Regions from separate parts of the Mycobacterium pseudokansasii genome, predicted to be linked through region 1. Evidence: predicted binding sites of a transcription regulator. Region 1 holds the regulator's gene; each other region holds the start of a gene.
What was found. Region 1 encodes LexA, which represses DNA repair genes until DNA is damaged. Its sites were predicted from a motif close to CGAACANNTGTTCG; they were not measured.
Positions count from the first base shown of each region.

Region 2: the regulator LexA is predicted to act here: its motif matches at 2,416-2,429, upstream of EET10_RS27375 (HNH endonuclease signature motif containing protein).
Region 3: the regulator LexA is predicted to act here: its motif matches at 2,688-2,701, upstream of EET10_RS05710 (error-prone DNA polymerase).
Region 4: the regulator LexA is predicted to act here: its motif matches at 2,737-2,750, upstream of ruvC (crossover junction endodeoxyribonuclease RuvC).

Region 1 is NZ_UPHU01000001.1:2,270,381-2,275,551, reverse strand. It holds gene EET10_RS10345 (PhzF family phenazine biosynthesis protein) at 1-311, shown strand, start outside; gene EET10_RS10340 (peroxynitrite isomerase) at 314-799, opposite strand; gene nrdR (transcriptional regulator NrdR) at 830-1,294, opposite strand; gene EET10_RS10330 (LysM peptidoglycan-binding domain-containing protein) at 1,461-1,967, opposite strand; gene lexA (transcriptional repressor LexA) at 2,325-3,005, shown strand; gene EET10_RS10320 (sunset domain-containing protein) at 3,047-5,171, opposite strand, start outside.
Region 2 is NZ_UPHU01000001.1:6,043,919-6,049,089, forward strand. It holds gene EET10_RS27370 (hypothetical protein) at 452-907, shown strand; gene EET10_RS27375 (HNH endonuclease signature motif containing protein) at 948-2,333, opposite strand; gene EET10_RS27380 (cytochrome P450) at 2,508-3,752, opposite strand; gene EET10_RS27385 (DUF2330 domain-containing protein) at 3,833-4,276, shown strand; gene EET10_RS27390 (haloalkane dehalogenase) at 4,356-5,171, opposite strand, start outside.
Region 3 is NZ_UPHU01000001.1:1,224,064-1,229,234, reverse strand. It holds gene EET10_RS05710 (error-prone DNA polymerase) at 1-2,673, opposite strand, end outside; gene EET10_RS05705 (wax ester/triacylglycerol synthase domain-containing protein) at 2,848-4,197, shown strand; gene otsB (trehalose-phosphatase) at 4,239-5,171, shown strand, end outside.
Region 4 is NZ_UPHU01000001.1:2,431,625-2,436,795, forward strand. It holds gene EET10_RS11150 (polyamine aminopropyltransferase) at 1-515, opposite strand, end outside; gene EET10_RS11155 (DUF350 domain-containing protein) at 512-970, opposite strand; gene EET10_RS11160 (DUF4247 domain-containing protein) at 1,019-1,450, opposite strand; gene EET10_RS11165 (DUF2617 family protein) at 1,447-1,950, opposite strand; gene EET10_RS11170 (DUF4178 domain-containing protein) at 1,959-2,579, opposite strand; gene ruvC (crossover junction endodeoxyribonuclease RuvC) at 2,791-3,345, shown strand; gene ruvA (Holliday junction branch migration protein RuvA) at 3,342-3,929, shown strand; gene ruvB (Holliday junction branch migration DNA helicase RuvB) at 3,926-4,972, shown strand; gene EET10_RS11190 (PE family protein) at 4,990-5,171, opposite strand, start outside.

The DNA of each region.
Region 1 (5,171 bases):
ATCATCTCGACTCACTCGATGCCCTGGCGGCCGCGGACCCCGACGACTTCTCCGACGACACCTCGCATTACCTGTGGACCTGGACCGACGAGCCTGCCGGCGCCCTGCGGGCCCGGATGTTCGCCTCCAATCTGGGGGTCGAGGAAGACGAAGCAACCGGTTCGGCGGCCATGCGGATCACCGACTACCTAAGCCGCGACCTGACCATCACGCAGGGCAAGGGATCGGTGCTCAAGACGACATGGAGCGCCGAGGGCTGGGTCACGGTTGCCGGATTGGTCGCCGATGACGGTGTGATGCAACTGGTTTGACGTCAACGCTGACGGTGCAACATGGCGGCGACGTGATGCTGTAAGGGTTGCCCGACAGCGGCCATCCGCAACGAGTGCGAGAGCTCGTCGCCGGCGACCCTGAAGGACCGGGTGATCGCCGTAACCTCTTTTGCGGTGGGAGTCAATCCGATGGTTGTGGTGGCCAACTCGAGGTGCACGGCGTCGTCGCCCGCCGAATACGTGCCTAGCTCGATTTCGGCGATGCCGCTGGGGTGCGCCAAGACCAACTCTGCGTGCCCCGGCTGGGGAACACGCAGGTAACCCGCCTCGGCATGCAAAGGCCTGCCGTCGTCCGCCGCGCGGGTCTTGTGCCCGTACACGAGAAACGGCTTGCCGACATGTGAGAACACGACCTCTTCGAAATACTCGAACGGCTCGATCGTGGGATATTCACCGGCACCCCGGCCCACCCATGTGCCCAGCAATGGCTCCAAGGGTCCAAGGTCGGGATGCAGCTCCGGAGGCATGACAGGGATCCTAACGGCGTCGCACCCGAATCAGCGTGAAGTCGATACGTTGCGGTGGGCACGCAGTGCCTCGATCTCCCGCTCGAAATCCTCGGCCGACGAAAAAGACCGGTACACCGATGCGAAACGCAGATAGGCAACCTCGTCGAGTTCGCGAAGCGGCCCCAGGATGGCCAGACCGACGTCGTGACTGGGCACCTCGGGCGACCCCGCGGCCCGCACTGTGTCTTCCACCTGCTGGGCAAGCAGGTTCAGCGCGTCATCGTCGACGTGGCGACCCTGACACGCCCGCCGCACCCCGCTGATGACCTTTTCCCGGCTGAACGGTTCGGAGACCCCGCTGCGCTTGACCACAGCCAGGACCGCCGTCTCCACGGTGGTGAAACGTCGCCCGCATTCCGGGCACGACCGGCGCCGCCGGATCGCCTGGCCCTCATCGGTTTCCCGTGAGTCGATCACCCGCGAGTCGGGATGCCGGCAGAACGGACAGTGCATGGCCGCTCCTTCGCCGTCATGGCATCCCGGTGTTTCAGACCTCTCCGAGACTACCTGCGCGCTCCCGCACACTGCCAACGCCGTCGCCATCCACGCGTGTTCGATTCCACGGCATCTCGGAAACGTTGGCGCGCTGCGGTTTTCGCCGCCATCTTGCATGGTGTCGTCAGCCGACCGGCGCGATCAACGTCTGCCCGGCGACAGGCATCGACGAATCCAGGTCGTTGAGTTCTCGGATCCGTTCGACAACCCGACGCACCGGCGTATCGGGCGCAACCCGGGCCGCCACGTCCTGCAACGACTCGCCGGCCGCCACTCGTACCACGGCAAGCCGGTCGGGCACGCGAGCCGACGAGTCCGCGGAAGTGCCGTTGACCAGCTCTCCGAAATGCGCCATCAGGCCCAGCCATAGCGTGATCATCCCGGCAAGCACCGCCAGACCCACCGTGGTCGCCACCGAGACGGGACGCCTGCAATGCGGAGCCGTCGATATCGCCAGGCCAGTACCCTGGTAGCGCAGCGACGCGCCGCCCGGCCGGCACGGCCCCGGCCGCCGTGGCGGTGCCGTCCCGCCCCGGGCCCCAAGAGGCTCACGAACGGGCCTGCTAGCCGGCCTGCTGGCCGGCAGGGGCACGCCACGGGTACGCGCCGGGAATGCCTGCGTGAGTGTCATGTTCGTTCCTCCGCCCGAGAATTCGTCGCTCATGCGTTCGACACCCTAGTCGATTACGTGTTCGATTGCCGAACATCTGATCGAAGCGTGTCGCGCGAACAAAACGCTAAACCGTGCCACCGACAAGGCCGGTCGGTCGCCATCGCTGCCATGAGGCACGGATACCCGATCGCGTGAATAGTTACGCATTTGTAATTCAGCACCTCAGTGGGTCAGCCGCGGCAGGACCGGACCAGGAGCGGGTCAGCCGCGGCAGGACCGGGCTAGGACCGGGCTAGGACGGACGTCAAGCCCGTTCCGACACACCGGTCGAACACATGTTTGATTCTCGGGCGCCGTCGGGTTACATTCAGTGCCATGAGCGACAGCAACGCCCCCTCAGTCGGTTCCGTGGACCCCGCACTCACCGAGCGGCAGCGCACCATCTTGAACGTCATCCGCACCTCGGTCACCAACCGCGGATATCCCCCCAGCATCCGCGAAATCGGCGATGCCGTCGGTCTCACGTCGACTTCGTCAGTAGCCCACCAACTGCGAGTTCTGGAGCGTAAGGGCTATCTGCGACGTGACCCGAACCGCCCGCGTGCGGTGGACGTCCGCGGTGCCGAAGACGTCATGACACCGGCGGCGGTCACCGACGTCGCCGGCTCCGACGCCCTGCCCGAGCCCACCTTTGTCCCGGTGCTCGGGCGCATCGCGGCCGGCGGCCCGATACTTGCCGAGGAAGCGGTCGAAGACGTGTTCCCGCTGCCGCGCGAGCTGGTCGGCGAGGGGACGCTCTTCCTGCTCAAGGTCGTCGGCGACTCGATGGTCGAAGCCGCGATCTGCGACGGCGACTGGGTGGTCGTGCGACAGCAGAACGTTGCCGACAACGGCGACATCGTCGCGGCCATGATCGACGGCGATGCCACCGTCAAGACCTTCAAGCGCGCAGGCGGTCAGGTGTGGCTGATGCCCCACAATCCGGCCTTCGACCCGATACCCGGCAACGACGCAACGGTACTGGGCAAGGTCGTCACGGTGATCCGCAAGATATAGGGCCCAGCGCCACCGGGCAGACATCGCCGGGAGCCGGATTCCTAGTCCGCTTTGATGAAACCGTTGGCTTGGGCGGCGTCCTCGCTGGCAAACCAGATCTCGGCGAGCGTGTCGTAATAGAGCGCGCTGCTGGGCGTGTAATACAAGCCGAACCGGGCACTGGCTTTGATCGGATATCCCTCTGGTGCCTGGTATGGGTCGTGGTCCAGCGGCATGTGGATGGTCGGCCGCGCAGCCGGGCTCGGCCCGGAAGCAACCGTGGCCGTGAGAGCTGATTCCGGCGCTTGCGGCTCATCCTCAGGCTCTGCGGCAGCGTGGCGCCCCGCCCTCCCCTGAGGAGCTGAAACCTCCGGGAAGGCTTCCGGGAACGCCTCCGCGTAGCCGGGCTCGCCGTAGCCGGGCTCGGCATCGGCGGAGGCAGCGCGCGGGGCGAAAGCATCCGGGAAGGCGGCATCCGCAACCGCGGTCTCCGGCACGGCTACTTCGGGAGCCGCTGCCTCCGGAACCGCCGCTTCCGGCGCATATCTTTCCGGTACCACGGGCTCCCCGGTCACGGTTTCTGGAACGTCGGGCTCGGGAACCGCCGCCTCCGCGAGGTCGGCGCGGGTCACGATGGGCGTCGGCGTGGTATCCACCGCGTCGGGATTTTCTTCGTCAAACTCGAAGCCCATATCCGACGCGCGTAGTGCGTCGCCGCCGTATTCACCACCGCTAGAGGCGTATTCGTCGACACCAGCACTGGTCGCGGCGCCCCGTGGCCAGCTGACCCGCGACGCCGCCCCGGCATCCGGACCGCGATGTTCCTGCAGCTGCTGGTCGTCAACCGGGAAGTCTTCGGAGCCGAAATCGATGTCGTCGTGCGGCCAGCGCCCACCGGCGGCGTCATAGCCGGCCTCCACATCGCGATCCTGCTCGTGCTCGTATGCCTCGTAGGCGGCGGGCTGGCCGGTGCGCCGCCGGCGCACACCCAACACGACCAACACGAACATCACGATCAGCAGCACGACCGGGACCACGGCCACCAGCCACCACCAGTGCCAGGTGAACTTCTTGCCGTGCGATGGAGCCGCCGACGTGCTGGGCTGATTCTGCCCGGACACCTGCAGCCCGGATAACAGCGGCGCCAGGTTCGCCGGGTCGGTGGTGAATGTGTTGCTCGTGCGGTTCCACGACACCTTGCCGCCGGTGAACTTCTGCGACACCACATCGCCGTCCACGGTCTGGTCGGCAACCGGCGCACCGAGTTTTCCGGTGGCACCTTTGAGCTTGTCCCAGGCGGCCTTCATCGCTCCCCGCACCACAAAGGCGCCGTGATCCGGGGTCCAGAAAATCACCGGCTTGTCCGCGGCAGAGAACGCCGCGATCCTGCTGGCCGGCGTGATGCCGCCGTCGGACTCGTTGGCGACGGGGAAACCAAGGTCGCTGCTGACCGGCCCGCCCAGCGACTCGTACTTGGCCAGGATCGCGCCCTCCACGGCGTTCGCACCGGTGGCCGGACTGAAGAAGATCTTGCCGCCGACAAAGTCCTGGGCAATACCGTCACCGCCGATCGGGTACGGCGCGCCCTTCTTGGCACCCAACGGGCCGGCGGCGCCACCGGCGGCGCGCCAGGCCATGTTGATGGCGGCGGCGGGGTCGAGCGCCACCTGCAAGCCCTTCAGCTGATCCGCCAATACCGCCGGGTTGGTGGTGAAATCTTTGGTCTTCTTGTTCCAGGAGACTTCGCCGCCGGTGAACTTCTGGGATACGACGTCGCCGTCGTAGGTTTCATCGGCGACCGGGGCACCCAGCACGCCCCCAGAGCTGCCGAGTTTGTCCCACGCAGCGTTCATCGCGCCGCGCACCACGAACGCGCCGTGGTCGGGCGTCCAGAAAATCACCGGATTGTCGCTGACAGAAAAGGTGCTGACCCGACTGTCGGGGCCGGCGAGGCCAGGAACCTCGTTGATGGTGGGAAATCCCAAATCGCTGTCGGCCGGCCCGCCCAGCGCCTCGTATTTTGCCAGGACCGGGCCGTACAGATATTTGGCGCCCGTATCCGTGGTGTAAAACATCTTGCCGCCGTCGAAGTCCAGGCCGAACCCATCCCCGACGGGATAGACGTCACCTTTCCGGGCGCCGAGCGTCGATGTCTCGCCCCCTGCCTTCTCCCACGCGGCCATCATG
Region 2 (5,171 bases), 3.8 Mb from region 1:
TCCCCCGGATGGGGGACCCCCGTTGTCCGCCGTTCGCGCTACTCGGAATTCGTCGCAAAGGACCACTGATCAGGGGACAACGCATGCCGCGGGAATAGGGCATCGTTGCAAGGCTGGGCATTTTCGCACGGCAGGTTGATTGCGATAAGGAGATATCTGATGAGCCATGAAGCCCTTTTCCATGAGCTGGACGCCGTATACGCGTGGGCTGTCTTCGTGGTCGACGACATCGATTCGTAAGCACCGTGTCGGCTCTCGGGCCGACTAGATCGGAGGTCAAGTCCCAAGACGCGGTGTAGCAAAGCTCGATCGCCCGACCCTTGGGCGGGCAGATCAGGCGGTGCGATATCCGCCTTTGTTGCTACACCGCGTCCCCGGGCGCAACCCCGCGCGGCGCGCCCGCAAATTCGAACGTCCGGATACAGCTATTCGACACCCTTAAGATGTCGTGATGCTGCACGTATCGTCATTGTTCGTTGCCGGCACCGCCACACTAGACGAATACGGCGCGATCAATGCGACGCGCATCCCGATGACCTGGTTTCAGGTCGACCAAATGCCGCTCTGGGCAAAGGTTCCCGTTGTTCTAGTGGTGCATGCCAAAGCAGGTGGTGACTACGACCCGGAACTCCACGTCGTGTGCAAGGACCCCGCCGGGGTGCCGCGCGGAACCCTCAAAGCCAGTTGGCACTGGCCGGACGACGAAGATAAAGCTTCCAAGTACCGGTGCTTTACCCAAGAACTCTCCTTTCCGATCGAGACTGAAGGCGAGTACACGATCGGCGCCTACTATGACGAGCAAGGCAAGTTCGAGCTGTCCACACCAATACCGATCTCGATCATTTTGGCCGCTCAGACTCCGCGCGGCGATGAGGGCGAGAACGCTGCGAATGACGACAGCGGCTAGACCGGCCGCTGGCCGGCTACGCGTGGGAAGTTGTGCGGGCTTACGGGGATCGCGTGTCTTCTTCGTCGTCTTCGTCTGCGTGGAGGAGTTTTTCGGGATGGTGCATGGTGTTGGTGCGGGGTTGGCCGCGGTCGAGATGGGGTGGGGGTGTCCATTCGGTGTCGCCGTGGGTGTTTTTGCGGGTGCTCCAGCCTTTGTCGGCTAGTGGGTGGTGGCCGCCGCAGGCGAAGGTGAGTTGGTTGACGTCGGTGGTGGGTGATTGGGCGTAGGGGATGACGTGGTGGACCTCGCAGAAGTAGCCCTTGACGTCACAACCCGGCGCGCTGCACCCGCGCTCCTTGCCATACAACACGATTCGCTGCCCCGGTGAGGCCAGCCGTTTGCTGTGATACAGCGCCAACGCCTTACCGCCGTCGAAAACCGCGAGATAATGCCGGGCGTGGCGGGCCAGCCGGATCACATCACTCATCGGCAGCAGGGTGCCGGCGCCGGTGAGTCCTTGTCCGGCAGCGGCTTCCAGTTCGGCCAGTGTGGTGGACACGATGATCGTCGCGGGTAGGCCGTTGTGCTGACCCAACTCCCCCGACGCCAGCAGGCCGCGCAGCCCGGCCAGCAGCCCGTCGTGGTTGCGTTGGGCCGCTGAGCGGGTGTCGGTGTCGATGGCGGCTTGACTGGGGGTGCCCTCCACACAGGGGGTTTTCGATTCGGGGTTGCACATGCCGGGGGCACCCAGTGTGGCCAGCACGGCTTCGACGGTGGCGCGCAGCTCGGGGGTGATCAGCCCACGCAGCTCCGACATGCCATCGGCCTGCTGGCTGCCTAAGGTCAGGCCGCGGCGGCGGGCGCGGTCCTCATCGCGGTAGGTGCCGTCGGGATTGAGACAATCAGCGAGGGTGTCGGCCAACCCCGCTAACTGTTCGGGGCGAACCTGGCTGCCTTGGCGGGCCAGCTGGGCTTCGGCGCGCTCGCGGGTGGCTTGATCGACCCAGCCCGGCAGCTGGTGGTAGAAACGTCGGATCACGTGGATGCTTTCGCCGCCCAATTTTCCGTCGCGTTGGGCGGCGACGGCCCCGGCCAGTACCGGGGCGATCGGTTCTCCGGTCAGCCCGCGCCGCGGCCCCAGATCGGCGGCGGCTTTGATGCGCCGGCTGGCCTCGGTGCGGCTGATCAGCGCCCAGTCGGCGATCGCATGCGACAGCTTGCCGCCTAGCTCTTCGGTGCTGGCTTGGCGGGCCAGGTTGTTGATCAGCTGATGCTCAGCCACCGGCAGCCGCCGGCGCACCTTTTCACACCGCTCCACCAACGCCAACCACTCCGGGGTGGTCAAGGCATCAAAGTTCAAATCCACCAACCTATCCACCGCGGCATCGAGTGCACCAAAGACCGCCGTGACCGTCTGCCGATCCACGACACCGCCCGAGCTCATACCCGCAATCTATCGACCGACACCGACAAGAATCGGGCAGAAAGTGACTGCCAAACAACAGATTTCACGTGTTCTCTCACAGCGAACAGCAATCCGGTGTGCCGGTGCGAAAGCGGGCGCCGACCCACATCACCCAAAGTGACCAGAACTGCACCCAACGGCTCAGCGAACTGACTAGATCACGACGGACAACGTCTGGAGCCCGCGAAGCGTAACGTTCGTCTTGTACTGTGGCTCACCGGCCAACCTGGCATCGGGGAATCGCGCGGTGATCGCCGACAACGCCACACCGGCTTCCAACCGCGCCAGCGGGGCGCCCAGGCAGTAATGCGCTCCATAGCCAAAACCCAAGTGCCGCAAGGGCGCACGATCCGGTTCGAAGGCGTCTGGTCGGTCGTACTCGGCCGGATCACGATGCGCCGCCGCCAGCAGCAACATCATCGTGTCACCCTTAGCGACCGAGATGTCCCCAATCGCCATGTCATCGCCGGCAATTCGGCCGACCAGTTGCACCGGCGGGTCATAGCGCATGGTTTCCTCGATGACCGCCGGTGCCCGGGCAGCGTCGGCGCCCAGCGCAACCCAGTGCCGACGGTCTCGCAGCATCGCCAAGATGGCGTTGCCGATCAAGTTCACCGTGGTCTCGTGTCCGGCGACCAGCAGCAGCATGCAGGTGGACACGATCTCCTCCTGGGTCAACTGATCGCCGGACTCCTCTACCGCGATCAGACCGGACATCAAGTCGTCGCCGGGCCTAATCCGGCGCTGCGCGATCAGCTCGCGCAGGTACTCGCGCAGCCAGCTGCCGGCCGCCAGCCCGTCGTTGAAGTCCTCGGAATGCTCGCCGGTGAAGGCGAGAAACGGGTCCAGCGACTGCGCGAGCAAGGCCGATGCCCGGCTGAACTGTGGCTCGTCTTCCAGCGGCACCCCGAGTAGCCGGCAGATCACCGCCACCGGCAATGGATAGGCGAAGTCGCCGACTACGTCGAAGCGGCCCTTTTCGGCGATCCGGTCCAGCAATCCGTACACCAGCGCAGTGATGTCGGGTCGCAGTGCGTTCACTACTTTCGGAGCGAATGCCTTACTGACCAGCTTGCGCAGCCGAGTGTGATCGGGCGGATCGAGAAACAAAAAGCCGGGCGGGAATTCGGTGCCCGGCGCCGGTGCATCCTGCAGCCGTCGCCGGGCGATCGTCGAGTTGGACCGGTCACTGCTCGACAACGGGTGCCGCAGCACCTCGGTGCAGTCGTGATAGGTCGAGAAAAGTACGAAGTTGGCGTCCGGCAGCTGCAGCGGCCCGTGTTCACGAAGCTGCGCACACACCGAATACGGGTTGGCCCGGATCGCCGGGTCCAGCAGTTGCAGCAGCAACGCCTGCGGTTCGGCGTATTCGGTGGGCTCCATGGGCCGTGTCGTCATGCTGACATTGTGCCCGTGCTTCGAGTGCGCCCTGGTCAAAGTAGCTGGCCGCAACCACGGTGCCACGTCGCATCTGCGACATGGCGGTGCTGCGCTTCTGCCGGTTGGTATTCGTTATCGGGTTGCTGCTTTCGGTAGCCATGGCCACCACGGTGCCGGCCGCGCCGGGCCATGCCTGCGCATGCCGCGCGGCGATCGCTCCGGGTGGTGCCCGCGCCACCATGAATCATGAAGCGGCACTGTTGCATTGGGACGGGACAACCGAGACCATCGTGATGCAGCTCGCGATGGACGCCACCACCGATAACGTCGCGCTGGTGGTACCAACCCCCGCCCCGGCCACCGTCGCCGCGGCGGACAAGGCTGCCTTCGTGGAGTTGGACACGTTGACGGCGCCGCAAGTCCAGCACAAGCGTCGCTGGATCCTCGGTATCGGGATGGTCGGATCTGCGCCGCGCGAGGGGGCCGCGGGGGCACACGCTCCGTCGCCGTCTACGACAACGTCGCCATCCCGATCCTGGTGATCCTGTTCGTCGGATTCTTCGTGGTCGTCCTGGCGGCGACGGTGATCTTCTTCGTGGTCTACGGGAGGCGCGGGCTCGGTCAGCGGCGCAGAAATTTCACGATGTAGTCGGCCAGCTCTTCGCCGGCGTCCTCCTGCAGGAAATGGCCGGCGCCGCGTACTACCGGGTGCTCGACGCCCTGAGCACCGCGCATCTCACGCTTGAAGATCTCGGCCATCGGCCCGGTGATGGGGTCGCTGTCGCTGAACGCCACCAGCATCGGCGTCGGACTCACACACAGTTTCGTCCAGGCCGTCTTGTTCGCCGCGGCCGCCGGGTCGTCCGGGGAGGTCGGCACCAGGCCGGGCATGGCGCGCGGGCCGGCACAGTAGTCGTCGCCGGGAAAGGGAGCGTCATAGCCGGCGCGCACCGCGTCGCTCATCTGCCGCCGGCATCCCCCTTGCACGAACCAGCCGATGTCCAGCTTCGGCGCGGTCTGGATCGCTTCCCGAAAGCGCCACCAGATCTCGGCCATTGGCTGCTCTCCGTTGGGCAGTCCGGTATTGGCGACGACCAGCCGCGCGAAGCGCTCGGGATGTTCGGCGGCCAGCCGCAATCCGATCAGCCCGCCCCAGTCCTGTCCGACCAGGGTGACGTTGCGCAGGTCCAGCACGTCGAAAGCCAGCGCGCGCATCCACTCGACATGACGCGCATAAGTGTGGTCTTCGCGGCGGGTCGGCTTGTCGGATCGGCCGAAGCCGACCAGGTCCGGGCAGATGACACGATGGCCCGCGCCGGCCAGGACCGGAATCATCTTGCGGTACAGATAAGACCATGACGGCTCGCCATGCAGCATCAGCACGGGGTCGGCGCGGTCCGGCCCGTCTTGCACCCAGGCGACCCGCAGTGTCCCGCC
Region 3 (5,171 bases), 1.0 Mb from region 1:
GTTGGCTTTTCGCTCGTCGACCAGCTTCTCGGCGAGGTCGTCACCGATATGGCGGACGGCACCCAGCCCAAGGCGGACCTCCATACCCGCGTTCTCCAGAGTCGCGTGCGCCAGGCTGGCGTTGACGCACGCGCCGTGCACCACCACACCGTGCCGGCGCGCGTCGGCCACCAGCGACTGGGGTGAATAGAAACCCATCGGCTGGGCGCGCAGCAGCGCCGCGCAGAACGCCGCCGGGTGGTGCAGCTTGAACCACGACGAGTAGAACACCAGCGACGCGAAGCTCAGCGCGTGGCTTTCCGGGAAGCCGAAATTGGCGAACGCCTCCAGCTTTTCGTAGATCCGGTCGATCACCTCATCGGGGGTGCCGTGCAGTACACGCATGCCGTCGTAGAACCGCCCGCGCAGCCGCTGCATGCGTTCGGTGGAGCGCTTGGACCCCATGGCACGACGCAGCTGGTCGGCCTCGGCGGCGGTAAATCCGGCGCAGTCGACCGCCAGCTGCATCAACTGCTCTTGAAAAAGCGGCACCCCCAATGTCTTCCGCAATGCCGGCGCCATCGACGGATGTTCGTAGACGACCGGGTCGATGCCGTTGCGCCGCCGGATGTAGGGATGCACCGACCCTCCCTGGATGGGTCCGGGACGGATCAGCGCGACCTCGACCACCAGGTCGTAGAACACCCGCGGCCGCAGCCTGGGCAAGGTGGCCATCTGCGCACGCGACTCCACCTGGAACACGCCGACGGAATCGGCGCGGGCCAACATTTCGTACACCGCCGGTTCGGAGAGGTCTAGCTTGGCCAGGTCCACCTCGAGGCCCTTGTGTTCGGCCACCAGGTCTATGGCGTAGTGCAGTGCCGAGAGCATGCCCAGCCCGAGCAGGTCGAACTTCACCAAACCGATGGCCGCACAGTCGTCTTTGTCCCACTGCAGGACGCTGCGGTTTTCCATGCGCGCCCACTCCACCGGGCACACGTCGGCGATCGGACGATCACAGATCACCATGCCGCCGGAGTGAATGCCCATATGCCGCGGCAGATTCCGGATCTGGGTGGCCAGGTCGACCACCTGCTCGGGGATGCCGTCCACCTCAGCGGCCTGCCCGTTCCAGTGGCTGATCTGCTTGCTCCACGCATCCTGCTGGCCCTGCGAGAAACCCAGCGCGCGAGCCATGTCGCGCACCGCACTGCGTCCCCGGTAGGTGATGACATTGGCGACCTGGGCGGCGTAGTCGCGGCCGTATTTGCCGTAGACGTACTGGATGACCTTTTCCCGCTGATCCGACTCGATGTCGATGTCGATGTCGGGCGGGCCGTCGCGGGCCGGCGACAAGAAGCGCTCGAACAACAACTCGTTGGCCACCGGGTCGACGGCCGTGACGCCGAGGGCATAACAGACCGCGGAGTTGGCCGCCGACCCCCTGCCCTGGCACAGGATGTTGTTCCTTCGGCAAAACTGGGTGATGTCGTGTACCACCAGGAAGTAGCCCGGAAACCTCAGCTGGGCAATGACTTTCAGCTCATGCTCGATTTGGGCGTAAGCCCGTGGCGCACCGTCGGGCGGTCCGTAGCGGTGGCGGGCGCCCGCCATGACCAACTGCCGCAGCCAGCTGTCCTCGGTGTGCCCGTCGGGTACGTCGAACGGCGGCAGCTGAGGTGCGATGAGCGCCAGCTCGAACGCGCACTGCTCGCCCAGCTCGGCGGCGGCGGTCACCGCCTCGGGGCGCCAGGCGAACATCCGGGCCATCTCGTCGCCGGACCGCAGATGCGAGCCACCCAGCGGCGCCAGCCACCCGGCGGCGGAATCCAGGGACTGTCGAGCGCGGATCGCACCCATCGCCATGGCCAGCCGGCTGCGTGACGGGCGCGCGAAATGGGCTCCGGTGGTGGCGACGACCCCGACGCCGAAGCGTGGCGCCAGCCCGGCCAGCGTCGCGTTGCGTTCGTCATCGAGCGGGTGACCATGGTGGGTCAACTCGATGCTGACCCGGTACGCACCGAACCGATCCACCAAGTCGGCCAGCGCCCGCTGCGCCGCGTCCGAGCCGCCTTGGCAAAATGCCTGGCGCACATGGCCTTTCCGGCATCCCGTCAGGATGTGCCAGTGCCCGTCGGCGGCCTCGGTCAGCGCGTCGAAGTCGTAGCGCGGCTTACCTTTCTCACCGCCGGCCAGATGGGCTGCGGCCAGTTGCCGGGACAGCCGCCGGTAACCCTCGGGGCCGCGGGCCAGGACCAGCAGGTGCGGGCCGGGCGGGTCCGGCTGCTCGGTGCGAGCCTCCGATCCCAGCGACAGCTCCGCGCCGAACACGGTACGCATATCGAGTTCGGCAGCCGCTTCGGCGAAGCGAACCGCCCCGTACAGGCCGTTGTGATCGGTGAGCGCCAGTGCGCGCAGATCCAGCCGGGCGGCTTCTTCGACCAGTTCCTCCGGCGTACCGGCCCCGTCGAGGAAGCTGTACGCCGAATGCGCATGCAGCTCGGCATACGCGACCGACGAACGGACCCGAACATTCTCTGGCGGCTGGTACGTCCCGCGCTGACGCGACCAGGGGCCCTCCAATCCGACATCGTCGGCCGGCTCGGCCGCAACCGCCGCACCGGCGTGGCGCGGCTTGCCGTCCAGCACCCGCTCCATCTCCGCCCAGCTCGGCGGCCCGTTGCCCCAGCCCATGCCCCGCAGTGTATCGAACGTCTGTTCGATTGTCGAGTCATTCTGCCGCCCCCATTCGCCGCCGTAAACCCTTCGTTAACTCGAAAAACGCGTTCTTAACCCGGCAGGCCTATCGCACCCGAGCGCTCACGACGGATACTGGACGGATTCACAAGAGGCGGTGGGGAACCCGGCATGGCACAACTGACCACATTGGACACCGGCTTGCTCAAGGCTGGGGATTCGCAGTGGCACACGAGCCTGGCGACCGGTGCGGTGGCGGTCGTCAACGGCGTCGTGCCTGACTTTGATCTACTCAAAGACGTTCTGGCCCAGCGGCTTCGATCAATGCCACGATACGCGCAGGTGCTCCGGGCCGAGTGGGTCGAACATCCGCAATTCGATCCGGCCCAGCACATGCAACGGATGGCGCTCCCCAGCCCGGGCGACGACAATGAACTGTTCCGGGCGATCGCTCACGCCTTGACCCGTCCCCTCGACGTGGACCGCCCGCTGTGGGAATGCTGGATCATCGAAGGCCTCAACGACAATCGCTGGGCGATCCTGCTCAAAATCCACCCGTGCATCGCGGACGGCATCTCGGCTGCGCAGCTTCTCACCGGCCTCTGCGACGATGCCGACAGCGACACCTTCGCCAATCGCGGTGCCGTGACGCCGCTTCCGGCACCGCACGCCGGCGCCCGCAGCCGGACCGATGCGCTGTGGCGAACTGCCGCCGCCGTCACCACAACGGTGTTCCAGGCGGCCGCCCGCGCTGTGACCTGGCCGGTGGCGCGCACGTCGTTGACCGGACCGCTGATCACGATGCGGCGTTATCACACGGTGCGAGTTCCGCTCGCCGACGTCGACAGGGTGTGCCGCAAGTTCGGGGTCACCGCCGACGACGTCGCACTCACGGCCATCAGTGAGGGCGTTCGGACCCTGCTACTCAATCGCGGCAACCAACCGCGTCCGGCCTCATTGCGAGTTCTCGACAAGACCGACCGGCAGATCGCAACCCAACTGCCGCATCTGCCCGTCGAGCAGGAAGACCTGATCGAGCGACTGCGCACGGTACACGCCCAATTGCACCTGGGCCACCAGAGCGACCGCGACAACCCCGCTGGGCTTTCGCAATTCGCGCCTTTTTCACTGTGCGCCAAGGCGATTCAAGCGTTGACCCGGCTGTCGCCGCGCAGCGTGGTGACCCTGGCAACCGACATGACCGGGCCGCGCCACCGGCTACGGCTGATGAGTCAAACGTTGGACCGGCTGCTGCCGATCCCACCGACCGCCCAGGAGTTGAGCACCGGGGTCGCGGTGCTGAGCTACGGCGACGAGCTGGTATTCGGCATCACCGCCGACTACGACGCCGCACCCGATATGGCGCGACTTGCCGCCGGTATCGAGCTGGGGATGGCGCGTCTGGTGGCACTCAGCCAAGACTCCGTTCTGCTGTTCTCCAGGGACCGCCGCAGGCGTGCGGCCGGCACCCGGACCGGCGGTGCTCGCGGCCGCTCGTCCGCGTCCCCGGTGCGCCGCTGAGCCTGATCCGCCGGCATTGACCACCGTGAGAAGGTGGGATGATGTCGGTCACCATCGACCCGCGCCGCCACGATGCGGTGCTATTCGACTCTTCTTTCGACTCGTCAGCTGACTCCGCCGAGCCGCTGATCGGGCAGCTACGCGAGGCCCGGGTCGGTACCGGGGCTTTTTCGTCCAGCGGTGATTGCCGAAACGCCCTCAGCGACGCGGCCGATCGGCTGGCGGTGCGGCCCGGCAGGTGCGTCGTCGTCGCCGTCGACCCGGCCGGCGCCACGGCGGCGCGCGAGAGCGGGTTCGCACTGGTGATCGGGGTCGACCGGAACGGACACGGTGACGCGCTGCGTGGCTGCGGCGCCGACGCCGTCGTCACCGACCTGAAGGATGTGCGGGTGCGCACCGGCGACCGCCGCATGTCCGAACTTCCGGACGCACTGCAGGCACCTGGCCTCACCGCCCACCGGCCCGCGGTGTTCTTCGACTTCGACGGCACCCTGTCCGACATCGTCAATGATCCCGACGCGGCTCGGCCCGTCGCCGGTGCGGCCGAGGCGCTCATCCAGCTGGCCGCGCAGTGCCCCGTCGCGGTGCTCAGCGGCCGCGACCTCGCCGACGTGACCGCGCGGCTGGGCGTACCCGGGATCTGGTATGCCGGCAGCCATGGTTTCGAGCTGACCGCACCCGACGGAACACACCACCAGAACGAGGCAGCCGCCGCGGCCATACCGGTGCTGGAGCAGGCGGCGGCACAGCTGCGCGAGCGGCTGGGGTCGATTCCCGGTGTTGTGGTGGAGCACAAGAGGTTTGGCGTAGCCGTGCATTACCGCAACGCGGCACGCGACCGCGTCGGCGACGTCGCCGCGGCGGTGCGCACCGCCGGCCAACGCGATGCGCTGCGGGTGACGACCGGCCGCGAGGTGATCGAGTTGCGCCCGGACATCGACTGGGACAAGGGAAGAACGCTGCGCTGGGTGATC
Region 4 (5,171 bases), 160 kb from region 1:
AGCACAAACGGCCAACCGAGCCCGCCGAGCAACGCGCCCAGATAATCGGCCGCGGTCAGGTTGGCCAGCGTCCGGCCGGTATCGGTCGCTTCGGCCACCCGGCCGCTCTGCAGCAGTGTCATCAGCAGCGGCACCTCGGCGCCGACCAGACCGCCGATCAGCGCGGTGCCCAGCGCCAGCACCCACAGCGATCCGCCGATGAACGCGAACGTCACGTACAAGGCCGCCGCCGACAAGCCTCCGACAATGCCCAGCAGTACCTCCACGGTGATGAAGGTGATGGCCGCGCGCACCAGCAGCGGCTTGACCAGCAGCGCGCCGGCGCCCAGCGCGGCGATGTAGCCGGCGACGATCAGTGACGTGGCGACGATGCCGCCGCCGTCCAGGCTGGCCGACAGGGTGAGCAGTGCGAGCTCGTAGACGATGCCGCAGGCCGCGCAGGCGGCGACGGCGGCCAGCAGCACCGCGCGCCAGCGCGGCGAGGCCGCAACCGGCGCCTGCTGTGTCGACGTCATGACAGCGCGGCGGCGATCACACCCCCGACGGCCAGCATCATCACCGCCGTGGCGAATGCCGCCGGATGTAGCGTCGGTTCCTCGACGTGCTCGCGGAAGCGACCGGGCACGGCAATCTCGAGAATGAGCAGTGCCGCCCCCTGCAGCGCCACCCCGACGCCCCCGTAGACGGCGACGTCGACCAGCCCCTGGCCCAGCTGGCTGGAACTGGTGTGAATGGCGGTAATGATGACGATGGCCAGCGCCGCATACATCGCCGAGGCCAGGACGACGGCGTTGGGCCGCCGATCGATGAACACCAGGCGGCGCAGGTTGCCCGGAGTCAGCACATCGACCATCAGGAAACCCGCGACCAGGACGGCCGCACCCACCAGGAAGTACAAGATGGTCGCCACCACGCCATGCAGGATCGGGGTGAAGTTGACGGTGCCGAAATCGACTCCCACCTGATGCAATGCCTGATGTAACGCCTGCTGCATGGCTTTCTCCTTTGGGTACTCGTCCTACTTGCTGCCGCCCGGCCCGCCCGGGCTGCCCCCCGAGCCGCCCGACGGAGACCCGGGAGTGAATCCCGGACCGAGGAAGATGAATGAGCCGTGGCTGTAGCCCGCACTCAGGGGTTCGACGCGGATGCTGCACGGGTAGGAGCCGTCGGGGCCGACGACCACGATGTTGTTTCGGTAGCGCAGGTATTCGTTGTCGCCGCTGGCCGCGCGTGCCGCGGGGGCCTGATAGCGGGCCAGTGTGTCGGCCACCTGATGTGCTGATCCCGTGCAGAGGTAACGCGTTCCGTTGGCGTCGCGGGATTCTTCGCGATAGTGCGACGCGATATACGAGCTGATGTTCTTGTTCAGCAGCACTACTCCCGAAACCAACGACACCGTGGCGGCGACGGCCAGCCCCGCGGCAATCAGAAACAGGCGGTTGCGGCTCACGGTTGCCACCGGCTCGCGGTGTACACCACCGACCCGCCGGAGCCGGTCGGGTAGAGGTGCCAGGTCCGCCAGCGCCAGCCGGTGCCGTCGGGTTCGGCCGCCAGCGCGGTCAGCGCGGCGTCATCGCCGGGGAACATGCCGCCCAGCCACCCGTCGTCGCACGCGCACCGCTGGCGCAGCTCGTGTGCGAGGCGGCGGAACGCGGACTCGTCGTAGGTGTCGCTACGGGATTCCAGCCGGTAGCCGGGAGCCTCGGTGCGCGCCGGCAGACTCGCGCCCCGGTTGCGGGCCGAACACGAGATCTGCTCGGAAAAGGTGGTGCCACCGTGGTTCACGGTGATGACATGCGATGCCCCCAGCACGCCGAGCAGCAGGGTGCCGCCGTCGGGGTGGTCCAACCGATGGCTGGCCAGGGGCCGGGGCGGCGGCGCGTTGATGGCCAGCCGCAGCCGGGCCCCCGATACGTCAGCCGGAGCGACCGCGAGCTGATGAAGCGGCACCGATGGTCCTATGCGGACGCCGGGGGAGCGGGGTAGACGGTCAGCTCGCCGGGCAGCACCGCTTTGCCGGTGGATATCTCCCAGGGCATGTCGGGTGCCCAGCGCTCGAATGACAACAAGGCGGTCTCGTCGCCCCCCTGACCGGCACCGACGTAGTCGACGTAGTCCATCTCGCCGCCCGCGGGCAGGCCCGTCGTCCCCTCGGTGGTGTAGCCGGCATGGCCCCGCTCCGACTCTTGAAACGTCACGCCGTCGAGCACCTGGTCGCCGTCGGGCTGCACGGCAAGGTCGGTGCGTTTCACCCACATCGCCAGCTCGAGCCGCCCGTCGTCGTCTTCGACGCTGAACCACATCGGCTCGTCGCCGCCCTCCAGCAGGTGCTCCCACCAGACGAACGGTCCCTCACGGTAGGTGACCGATCCGCGAACCACATAGTCGACACCGCCATAGCTGACGATGGCGCCGGGGCCGAGTTGACGCGGGCCGAACTGCGGCATCGCGTTGAAAGACAGGGGATCTTGTCGGTTGCCCGGTGGTTTCGGGGTCTTGGGACGCTTGAGAGCGACGACGAGAACGAGAAGCGACGCGATGAACAATGCCACCGCGAGCACCACCATCAGTGATCCCACCTCAACCCTTCCCTACGGCGAGCCGACGTGCGCCCTAACGTAACAGCTTCGCGCCGGGCCGGGTCCGGATAAGAGGCATGCGTCAGGGGCTGCCTCCGGACGCGCGGTTCAAACCGCGTGTCCTGCCCGGCCTTGTCACACCCACCCGCTAGGCTATCGAACAGCTGTTCGGTGTGAAAGGGCCGTGAAAGGGCTGCGAAAGGGCAATGCGGTGCGGGTAATGGGAGTCGATCCCGGGTTGACGCGGTGCGGTCTGTCGCTGGTGGAAAGCGGCCGGGGCCGGGACCTCGTCGCGCTCGATGTCGACGTGGTGCGCACCCCCTCGGATACCGCGCTGGCGAAGCGGCTGCTGGCCATCAATGACGCCGTCGAGCACTGGCTGGACACCCACCGTCCCGACGTTCTGGCCATCGAGCGGGTGTTCTCCCAGCAGAACGTGACGACGGTCATGGGTACCGCGCAGGCCGGGGGGGTGATCGCCCTGGCGGCGGCCAAACGCGACATCGACGTACACTTCCACACTCCCAGCGAGGTCAAGGCCGCGGTCACCGGCAACGGTGGCGCCGACAAGGCTCAGGTCACCGCGATGGTCACCAGAATCCTTGCGCTGCAAGCCAAACCGACGCCGGCCGATGCGGCCGACGCGTTGGCGTTGGCGATCTGCCATTGCTGGCGGGCGCCGATGATCGCCCGGATCGCGCGCGCCGAGGCGCTGGCGGCCCAGCAGCGTCACGCCTATCTGGCCAAACTGAAGGCCGCGCGATGATCGCCTCGGTCCGCGGTGAGGTGCTGGAGGTGGCCCTCGATCACGTGGTGATCGAGGCGTCCGGTGTCGGTTACCGGGTCAACGCGACGCCGTCGACGCTGGCGACCTTGCGGCAGGGGACCGAGGCGCGGCTGGTCACGGCGATGATCGTGCGCGAGGATTCGATGACGCTGTACGGATTCGCCGACCGGGAAAACCGCGACCTGTTCCTGACGTTGTTGTCGGTCTCCGGTGTCGGGCCGCGCCTGGCGATGGCGACGCTGGCCGTACACGACGCCGCGGCGCTGCGCCGGGCGCTGGCCGACGGCGACGTCGCGGCGTTGACGCGGGTGCCCGGCATCGGCAAACGCGGCGCCGAACGGATGGTGCTGGAGTTGCGCGACAAAGTGGGTCCGGCGGGGACGGCCGCTCCCGCGCTCAACGGTCATGCGGTCCGCACGCCGGTGGTGGAGGCCCTCGTCGGGCTGGGCTTTGCCGCCAAGCAGGCCGAGGAGGCCACCGACAAGGTGCTGGCCGGAGACGCCGAGGCCACGACGTCGGGTGCATTGCGGGCCGCCCTGGCGCTGCTGGGTAAGGCCCGATGAGCGACGAACCGTCCGACCGCGACGTATCGCCGGCCCTGGCCGTGGGCGAGGGCGATATCGACGGCAGCCTGCGGCCCCGCTCGTTGTGCGAGTTCATCGGCCAGCCCCGGGTGCGCGAACAGCTCCAGCTGGTCATCGAGGGAGCCCGAAACCGCGGCGGCACACCGGATCACATCCTGCTGTCCGGCCCCCCGGGTCTGGGTAAGACGTCACTGGCGATGATCATCGCCGGCGAGCTCGGGTCGTCGCTTCGGGTGACGTCGGGCCCGGCCTTGGAACGTGCGGGCGACCTGGCCGCGATGCTGTCCAACCTGGTCGAGCATGACGTGCTGTTCATCGACGAGATCCACCGCATCGCCCGGCCCGCCGAGGAGATGCTGTATCTGGCGATGGAGGACTTCCGGGTCGACGTGGTGGTCGGCAAGGGTCCCGGCGCCACATCGATCCCGCTGGAGATCGCGCCGTTCACCCTGGTCGGTGCCACCACCAGATCCGGGGCGCTGACCGGCCCGCTGCGCGACCGGTTCGGCTTCACCGCACACATGGACTTCTACGAGCCGGCCGAGCTGGAGCGGGTGCTGGCCCGCTCGGCCGGCATTCTGGGCATCGAACTGGGTACCGAGGCCGGAGCGGAGATCGCCCGCCGCTCCCGGGGAACGCCGCGGATCGCCAACCGGCTACTGCGCCGCGTCCGTGACTTCGCCGAGGTCCGCGCCGACGGCGTCATCACTCGCGATGTCGCCAAGTCGGCGCTGGCGGTCTACGACGTCGACGAGCTGGGCCTGGACCGACTGGACCGCGCGGTGCTGTCCGCCCTGACCCGCAGCTTCGGCGGCGGCCCGGTCGGGGTCTCGACGCTGGCGGTCGCGGTCGGCGAGGAGGCGGCCACGGTGGAGGAGGTGTGCGAGCCGTTCCTGGTGCGCGCCGGCATGATCGCCCGTACGCCGCGCGGCCGGGTGGCCACCGCGCTCGCCTGGACGCACCTGGGCATGACCCCGCCGGCGGGCGTCACCGGGCTGGGCCAACCGGGGCTGTTCGACTGAGCGATTTCTTGAGGGGGCTAGGGCGATCCGTTGGTTCCGTTGGCGCCGCCAAGGATGCCGCCGGTGCCGCCGGTGCCGCCGGTGCCACCGTTGACGCCGTTGCCACCGTTACCGCCGAAGCCGTACAGCGTCGGCGTGAAGGCACCATTGTTGACGATCCCGACGCGACCGCCATTGCCGCCGTTGGCAGGCCCTGCAC